DNA from 4 places in the Alkalihalobacillus sp. R86527 genome. Region 1 is predicted to be linked to each of the others. Evidence: riboswitches for the same ligand, from Rfam matches in the RefSeq annotation. Region 1 holds a riboswitch; each other region holds the start of a gene.
What was found. Region 1 has a riboswitch for S-adenosylmethionine ahead of SJY16_RS05180 (ABC transporter permease subunit). Riboswitches for the same ligand answer to the same signal wherever they lie in the genome.

Region 1 (2,203 bases):
TCCCTCACTATTGTATCTAGTGTTCTCTTGAATGATTTCTTCTCCATAAATAAACCCGTTCAATATACTACTAAAAAGCAATATAGCAATAAACATGAATCCAATTAAAAATGGAGGACTCTTAAATGCGTTCCTCATTCTTTTTCCCCTCTCACGAAGGTAATCTTTTGTTGAGGATCACCCGAAATAGTAGCAAAATCACAAACAAAGGAGTATATAACAATATTAAAGAGGTCATCAAAACTTCAGGTGAAAGATAATTATAAATAAACATGAACACACCATTGCTGTTTAATAAATATTCGATGATTAGTTGGCTCGAAAGCATTATCCAAATAATCTGATTGATATTATTAAATAAAGCTAATAAAACATTAGGAAAAATATGCTTAAATATTATTGTTTTCCAGGCTATGCCCTTTGATCTAGCAAGTTCCACATAACTTTTAAATCTTTCTTCGTCGAACGCCATAACCAACATCCGGAAAAGATAGAGTGTTGGTAAAATACTCATCAGAAAAACAGGTAAGAAGTAAATTTGCTCACCTGGCATCGTAGTGAAATTCAACAATAAAAAACCTGTTTTCTTATAAAGACTTACAACAAGGACTTGTATTAACAGAAGCAAAAAGATATCTGGTACGCCTTCTAGAATAGAAATCCAGTAACGTATTTTATGTAAAACCTCTCTTTTCAGAAGGAAAACTAGTAAGACTAGTATTACCGCACCAATTAGCGAAATAACCAACGAACCTAGTAAGATGATTAAAGAATAGCTAACAGGAGTAAATAGATAAGGAAATAAACCCCTCTCACTTAGACCGCTCGAATATGTAAGTTGAGCAGGATTAAAGATTGCGATTAGTAATCCTCCTAACTCTTTAAGGTAGAGGGTTATATTCATACTTATTCCTTCAAATAGAAATGGAAGTGCCCCTATAAAAATGAATCCAATGATCGTTAATATGTATTGGCGGATATATCTCATAGAGTTATTCGAAGTTCCAACTTTTTATGTATAGTACTAATTTTCATGTAATCGCCTCCAATTTAATTAGTTTTGGTAACCCTAACACAAGTAATCTTAGCATGATTTTTTACATAAATATACATTTAATAACAATAAAAAGCCCCTCTGCTTTCAAAAAGCAAGAAGGGGTGACAGTACAAAATCATGACTATCGAAATCGATGCGTCTTCTCATCTTCGGAATAAATCCTCTGAAATTGGCACCATACGCAGAGCGTTGGTTGCCGAGACATCGTCGGGTCAGTCCCTCCGTCTCTCTTGATAAGAAGTTGTTACATGATTAAATTGTTAAAGCATATGATAAGCGCCTCTTTTAGAAATGCCAAGGTGGTTTACTACCTTTTCTAACAATTACTTTTGAATTAATAGCGATTCGTAACGCCTCTACCCTTGTCCTCCACCAAGCATTTTATCAACATCTTCCCTTAAAGGCATGCCACCCTGTGCGCCAAATCCAGTTACGGAAAGAGACGCAGCCCGATTTGCAAAACCGATACTTTCTTCTATCTCTCTTCCCTCCGCGATTGCTACACCGAAAGCAGCATTAAATGTATCCCCAGCACCCGTCGTGTCTAGCACCTCAACGGGATAAGTAGGCACGAGAACCTCTCTTTCACCGTTATAGTAACGAACACCATTCGCTCCTTCTGTAATCATGACTTTGTTTTCGAACTGTTTCAGCGCTTCACTTTGAGATAGATGTTGGAACAAGACCGATGCTTCGTGTTCATTTGGTGTAATATAGGTGGCTTGCTCAATAACAGTACTCGTGATTTCCCTTGCAGGTGCAGGGTTGAGCAAAAGCGGCACGCCAATTTCCTTACAAATTTGCGCTGTGTATGCAACAGTTTCTTCTGGTACTTCCTGTTGAATCATGACAAGATCACATGTGCGTAAAAAAGATATCGTATTTGTGATATAGTCCGGTGTGACATATTTATTTGCGCCTGCAACGACAACGATGCTGTTATCACCCTCAGCTAAAATAATATGAGCTGTTCCTGACTCCATACCAGTAAGGGATCTTACGTAATCGGTTTTAACCCCGTTTTGTATGAAGTTATTTATGATTTGTTTACCATAAAAATCTTCTCCGACACATCCAATCATATAAACTTCTGCACCAAGACGTGATGCAGCGACAGCTTGATTCGCCCCTTTTCCACCTGGAACG
Region 2 (2,203 bases), 400 kb from region 1:
TTAAGATACTTCTTTACCCGCGAATCGATTTCCTTTCTTGGAACACCTGTCAACTTAAGAGGAACGGCTATATTTTGATAAACCGTCCCCGTTTTTAATAGATTGAATGATTGAAAGATCATACCTATTCGCTGACGTGTTTTCTTTAGCTTACCTGCTGATAAACCTGTTAACTCTTCATCATTAATGTACACCTTGCCTTCCGTTGGTCGCTCTAATAAATTGACCGTTCTAACAAGAGTACTTTTACCAGCCCCACTGTAACCGATCACGCCATAAATCTTGCCTTTTTCAACGTTTAAATCTACGCCATCCAAGGCTTTCGTTACAGTCGTTCCGGTTTGAAACGCTTTGGTGATGTTTTCTAATCGAATCATTTCCTTCTCTCCTTTACGACATTACCAAGATGCTATGACTGAACCGTTGAATTCTTCTTCAATAAACTTCTTCACCTCATCTGAATGGTAATATTCCACTAGCTTCTTGATTCTTTCATCATCTTTATCATCTGATTGGGTTGCAATCACGTTCACCCATGGAGAATCCTTTGGTTCCATTTCAAGCGCATCCTCGGTTGGTACTCGTCCACTTTCCATCGCGTAGTTTGTGTTGATCGCCGCAATAGCGAGCTCGCCTAGCTGTCTTGGAATCTGTGAAGCTTCAAGAGGAACAAATTCTAGATCGAGTGGATTTTTCTTAATATCTTTTATTGTTGCTTCAACCCCTACACCCTCTTTAAGTTCAATAATGCCAGCCTTTTCAAATAACATTAGCGCTCGGGGTTCCCCAGTAGAGTGGTTAGGCAGACCTACTTTGTCGCCTTTCTTCAGTTTATCCAGGTCATCGTATTGGTCAGAATAAATCCCCATCGGAAAATTAATCGTTGTCGCAACTTTTGTTAATTCCATGCCACGCTCATCAACAAAATCATTTAAATACGGTTCGTGTTGAAACACATTCGCATCAAGTTCACCTTCATCAAGAGCTGTATTCGGCATCACGTAATCATTAAACGCCACGACATCGATCTCAAATCCATCTTCTTCAGCTACTTCTTTTACCTTCTTCATAATGTCCTCATGAGGTCCAGCTGTAACCCCAACCTTCAAAGGACCTTCATCTGACTCACCCGACTCTGCACTACCAGAGCATCCTGTTACTACAATTAATAATAGTGCACCTAATAATAGCGTTAGTTTCTTCATTCTCCTACTCCCTTTCTTTTCTATACTAATTTAAAGCGTCTTTGCACTAAACTACGAAAACATACGATTGCATTAGAACGCTGAAACTCCCCTTCCTTTTGTCTACCCATAAACTAAAAAAACTCTCCCTGTTGGACAGAGAGAGTTGGGTGTTTTTCACCATTATGTAACTCTCTCTCATCTCTCAAACGATTGCTCGTTTGCTGGAATTAGCACCTTTCTCACGAATTGAGATGGTTGCCGGGCGTCAATGGGCCAGTCCCTACGCCACTCTTGATAAGAGTTCGAATTATTCATATTGTTTAACTATTCTCAACAGTATAGTACCTTATCCAGCATGCGTCAAGGGGACTTTGATCGGTACCTGTCACCACCCACATTCTGTCGAATTGTGATTGTTCACCTTAAAGGTGTTCATCAAACCAACCGATCAAATGGTCATTCGAGAACCGTCCGGAATGAAAGCAGCTTTTGGAGAAAATCCGAAGCGCAGGCTGGCACAGAAGAAGGAAAGGACGCGGATTTCGTTATATGGAGCGGTGATCCTTTTGATACGAGGAATGTGGTTGAAGCGACTTTTGTGAATGGGGAAAAAGTATAAGGGGCTATTTAGCTCCTTTGCAAAAAGCAGTAGAAAAGACTCAATAAATTGAGTCTTTTCTACTGCTATCAAACACTACCTATGAACCTCGCTTCTTTAAATATGGATAAGAGAAATATAGCCCTAAGACATAGATGGCTACCAGTAGATATGCTGGAAGAAGATGAAAAAACGAAGTGTATCCAATAACAAAATGAGTGACGATGCCTGCTAGAAATGCAGGTGGTGCTCCTACAGCCAGCGTGTTCCAAACCCAGCTTTCACCTTCTCGAAATCCCCATAATGAAATAAATAACACTAAGATACCTACACTAACGAGTGCACTTCCAAAGCCAGCCCGGTCATGAGCGATAACAGGAATAAGTCGGTCATTGAGGTTTTGCATAGTATCTGGGGT
Region 3 (2,203 bases), 570 kb from region 1:
ATATCGTGTTATTTGCCGTTGATAAATCAAGAATCGTTGCAAGTCCAGCAATACCGAACTCTGCTCCTTTTCGTGATTTCACTCGATTAAGGATTTTATCAAGAACGTACTGAACGCCTCCATTGTATCGGATTACTTCAATCATTCCCCCAATAATCAGCGCAATCATAGCAAGGTCTTCCATTCCTTTAATCCCATCAGTAACGGTAGATACTAGGCCGTTCAGACCAAAAGTACCGTTAAATAAGCCTACCGCCCCTGCAAACAACGTTCCACTAACGAGTACAATAAGCACATTGATTCCTACAATGGCTGCTATTAATACCCCAATGTAAGGTAACACGGTGATTAAATCAAATGATTTCCCGCCGTCTAGTGATGCCTTTTCTCCCATTGTTAAAAATCCATAAATGATAGCAGTAATAATGGCAGCCGGCAGGACGATGAAAAAGTTCACTTTAAATTTATCTTTCATCTTTGTATTTTGTGTTCGGACAGCTGCAATTGTCGTATCCGATATCATGGAAAGGTTATCTCCAAACATTGCACCACCGATAACGGCAGATAAAGTAAGAGCTACCGAAATACCCGTTTGCTCTGCAATCCCGATTCCAATTGGCGCTAACGCTACAATTGTCCCCATCGAGGTCCCCATTGATATCGATATAAAACACCCGATCAAAAACAAGCCAACAACGAGAAGACTTGCAGGTAATAGAGAGATACCCAGATTTACAATCGAATCTACAGCCCCTATTTTTTTCGCTGTTTCAGCAAAGGCTCCTGCTAATAGAAAGACAAGGATCATTAAGATGATATTAGAGTTTCCTGCTCCTCGACAAAAAACTTCTACTTTCTTCATAAAGCTTTCTTTTCGATTCATTGAGAGCGCAACTCCTGCAGCAATCAATGAGGCAAGCACAACTGGCATGCTATAAAAATCTTTCGTTACAACTGCTGTCCCAATAAAAAGCAAAATAAATATACCAAGCGGGATCAGCGCGAAGCCATTCCCTTTTATTTCTTTTTCCATTACACTTACTCCTTATTAGTTAATTTGTAGCAATCAAAAAAGCCCACTTCAAGAGAAGAGGGCTCTACTCTTATCTCTCAAGATTTCTCTTGCTGGAAGCAGCACCTTTCTGATTGTCAGAGGTTGCTGAAGCTTCTCAGGGCCAGTTCCCTCCGCTTCTCTTGATAAGAACTATTCGATTATTAGTGTTATGAAGTTTATCACGCATTATTCTTCTTCGTCAATAATAAAGTCGAATCGTGTCATTTATCGACTCGCTACAAGTGAGCTACCTTTGAATAAAGGTATGGATGTCGCTTAAAATGGAATGCGGTTGCTCTTCAGGAAGTAAATGACCTGTCTTTTCATACACGATCAACTCAGAATTCGGAAGATCCTCCGCTAATCGTTTGCCAATTTGCAACGGTACAACTCTATCGTGTTCCCCCCATATCAATAAACTCGGGGTTTTGATGTTTCTTAACTCTTCTTGAGAAAGGTCTCCTTCTCTATCTCGAATCATGCGTACAAGCGAGCGGAAAATACCCTCATTAAAGAAAGGCTGAACATACCCGTCTACCATTTCTTCATCGATTAAATCAGGATCGTACACACAATTCATGAGATTTCCCTTCGCTCCTTTACGCGAAAGCCATCGTTTTAAATACATTGAGAAAAAAGGCAAATAAGATGAATATACGAGACTCTGTTTGGCCTTTTCAAGATAGCCTGAACTACAAAGTAGTATATTTTTCTTAATAAGGTTCTCATTTAAGCCTGATGCTCTCAGTGCCACTTGCCCCCCCATCGAATGACCGATCATAATCGTTTCTTCAACACTTAACCGTTCAAGTAGTTCGATTACTACTTCTGCGAAGTTTTGATAAGAATGAACAAAACGACTGGATTTTTCACTTCTTCCAAATGGCGGAAGATCAATGGCTACAACAGTGTAGTACTTTGAAAGCAAGGGGATAAGCTTTCGATAACTGAACGTTGAGGACAAAAACCCATGCAATAACGTTAATACAGGACGATCGGAAGTAACTTCATTCTTATGATACTCATAATGAATATCGATCCCTTTAATATTTTCTTTATAATGTTTGAGGTTCTGAGCAGCTAGCATCTCACACTTCACTCCGTATAATAGTTTGTACGTATTTTACCCCTTTTCGCTAAGGAAAAACG
Region 4 (2,203 bases), 170 kb from region 1:
GGCTCTTGTTGTTCTGTCCAATCGTTATTAAAGCATGATAGTGGGAAGAACTTTGATGATATCCATGAAAGATGCCTGGTCCCCAAACGTCTCTACAATGTTGTGTTGCTTATCGAGAAGCACCGTTGTTGGAACACCTTTACACCCATAGAGATCATACGTTTCTCTCCCTTTGTCTTTTAGTACCGGGAAGGAGAGGTCGTTTTTGATTGCAAATTGTTTACCAGCTTCTTCTGAGCGTTCTCGTCCAGTCACATTGATAGTAAGAAATTCAAGTTTGTCTAAGTCTGCGTGTTCATAAAATTGTTCTTTCATTGGTAGGTCTTTCATACAATCAGGACACCATGATGCCCAAAAGGTAAGCATAACAGGCTTTCCTATATAGTCATCCAAGGAGTATGTTTTATCATTTCGGACCTCTTGTAAAGAAAACGTAGGGGCTTTCACAAAAAGTCTCCTTTCAAATATAGATTTATGGTAACCTTACCAAAATTCACGTTCTAATCAAAACAATTTGTGCGTAGTTTGAATTTGTATAAACTTTCAAAAAAATGTTTGACACTAATGCATTGCCTTGCTAAAATAATACTCAATCAAAGTAATTGAATATTCGTACTTATCTAGAGAGGCGGAGGGACTGGCCCTATGAAGCCCGGCAACCGGCAAACCATTTGGTTTGAAAAGGTGCCAATTCCTGCAGGATTTTTCCTGGAAGATAAGCAGAGCTGATTTAATATAATCGTGCCTCTCTGTCTTTCAGAGAGGCTTTTTTGTTTTTATAAGTAGTTGAAATTGTTATTGCGTGATGGGAGTGAGAGGGAGTTGGGAAAAGAGACGAATTATGAGGAACAACGGGTCTCCATTGGCTCGCTTGTACTTGAATCAGGAAAAGAACTTGAAGAAGTTGAGTTAGCTTACGAACGTGTTGGACCGAAGGAAGCACCAGTCATTCTAGTCTGTCATGCACTAACAGGTAATCAGTATACGGTTGGAAGAAGCGAGGATGGGTGGTGGAAAGGGCTTATCGGTCATCACAAATTTGTGGATACTTCTGAATTTCAGGTAATCACATTTAACGTACTCGGAGGATGTAATGGCTCAACTGGTCCATTATCTCTAAATCCAGCTACAAACCATCCGTATCAGGCAGACTTTCCTTTCGTAAGTGTGAGAGATATGGTCCATTCTCAAAGGAGAGCGCTTGAAGTACTTGGTATTGAACACCTTCACGCAGTGGTCGGTGGATCGCTTGGAGGAATGCAGGTTCTCGAGTGGGGAATTCTTTATCCAGATGTAATGGAGCATCTCGTACCGTTAGCTGTGACCCCCTCTCTAAGCGCATACGGAATTGCGTATAATGCAATTTCGAGGTATGCCATAACGAATGACTCTGAATGGAAAGATGGGTATTACAAGCATACTCACCCACCAGCTGCGGGGCTAGCTACAGCGCGTATGATCGGAATGATTTCGTATCGTACAGATGAAATGTTTCAAAAGAAATTTGGCAGGAGGGAGATCGACAAACCTGAAGAACATACCGAGGCTGCCTACGACGTCGAATCTTATCTCAAATACCAGGGACAAAAGCTTGTTGGCAGGTTTGATGCCAATAGCTACTTATATTTATTAAAAGCAATGGATCACCATGATATAGCTAGAGGAAGAGACAGTATTACACCAATACAGAAGATACGAGCTAACGTTTTAGCCATTAGCTTTAAAGGTGATTTAATTTATCCACCCAAGGATCTTGAAAATATTTTTTGCCTTGAGAGGATGGCACGATTCTATCTCGTCGATACAAAGTATGGTCATGATGGGTTCCTTGTTGAATTTGATAAGTGGGGTCCATTAATTAAAGAGCAGTTAAAAGAACCGTCAAAAATTTGAAGGAGTGGATAAGAGATGGCAGAGAATCGTTATAACTTAGAGACAATTGGAATTCATGGTGGTTTACAGGCTGATCCTGCTACTGGAGCGAGAGCATTACCGATTTATCAAACCAACGCCTATAAATTTGATAACACAGACCATGCAGCAGATTTGTTTGGATTAAAAGAGGAAGGATTTATTTATTCTCGGATTGGTAATCCAACGGTAGGTACACTTGAAGAACGAGTTGCTCAGCTCGAGGGAGGAATAGGAGCTCTTGGGCTTGCGAGCGGGATGGCTGCTATTACGAATGCAATCTTGAATATTG

Region 2: linked by a shared signal. The riboswitch ahead of SJY16_RS03215 (MetQ/NlpA family ABC transporter substrate-binding protein) and the one ahead of SJY16_RS05180 (ABC transporter permease subunit) in region 1 are both predicted to bind S-adenosylmethionine.
Region 3: linked by a shared signal. The riboswitch ahead of SJY16_RS08145 (Na+/H+ antiporter NhaC family protein) and the one ahead of SJY16_RS05180 (ABC transporter permease subunit) in region 1 are both predicted to bind S-adenosylmethionine.
Region 4: linked by a shared signal. The riboswitch ahead of metX (homoserine O-acetyltransferase MetX) and the one ahead of SJY16_RS05180 (ABC transporter permease subunit) in region 1 are both predicted to bind S-adenosylmethionine.

What each region holds. Positions count from the first base shown of each region.
Region 1 covers NZ_JAXHBW010000001.1:1,022,416-1,024,618, reverse strand. Annotated here, with positions in the region: gene SJY16_RS05185 (ABC transporter permease) at 1-138, opposite strand, end outside; gene SJY16_RS05180 (ABC transporter permease subunit) at 152-904, opposite strand; SAM riboswitch class I at 1,198-1,297, opposite strand; gene rbsK (ribokinase) at 1,414-2,203, opposite strand, start outside.
Region 2 covers NZ_JAXHBW010000001.1:626,273-628,475, reverse strand. Annotated here, with positions in the region: gene SJY16_RS03220 (methionine ABC transporter ATP-binding protein) at 1-377, opposite strand, end outside; gene SJY16_RS03215 (MetQ/NlpA family ABC transporter substrate-binding protein) at 399-1,205, opposite strand; SAM riboswitch class I at 1,380-1,488, opposite strand; gene SJY16_RS03210 (dihydroorotate dehydrogenase) at 1,886-2,203, opposite strand, start outside.
Region 3 covers NZ_JAXHBW010000001.1:1,596,112-1,598,314, reverse strand. Annotated here, with positions in the region: gene SJY16_RS08145 (Na+/H+ antiporter NhaC family protein) at 1-1,033, opposite strand, end outside; SAM riboswitch class I at 1,101-1,204, opposite strand; gene SJY16_RS08140 (alpha/beta fold hydrolase) at 1,302-2,141, opposite strand.
Region 4 covers NZ_JAXHBW010000001.1:848,917-851,119, forward strand. Annotated here, with positions in the region: gene SJY16_RS04325 (TlpA disulfide reductase family protein) at 28-447, opposite strand; SAM riboswitch class I at 614-722, shown strand; gene metX (homoserine O-acetyltransferase MetX) at 823-1,893, shown strand; gene SJY16_RS04335 (O-acetylhomoserine aminocarboxypropyltransferase/cysteine synthase family protein) at 1,909-2,203, shown strand, end outside.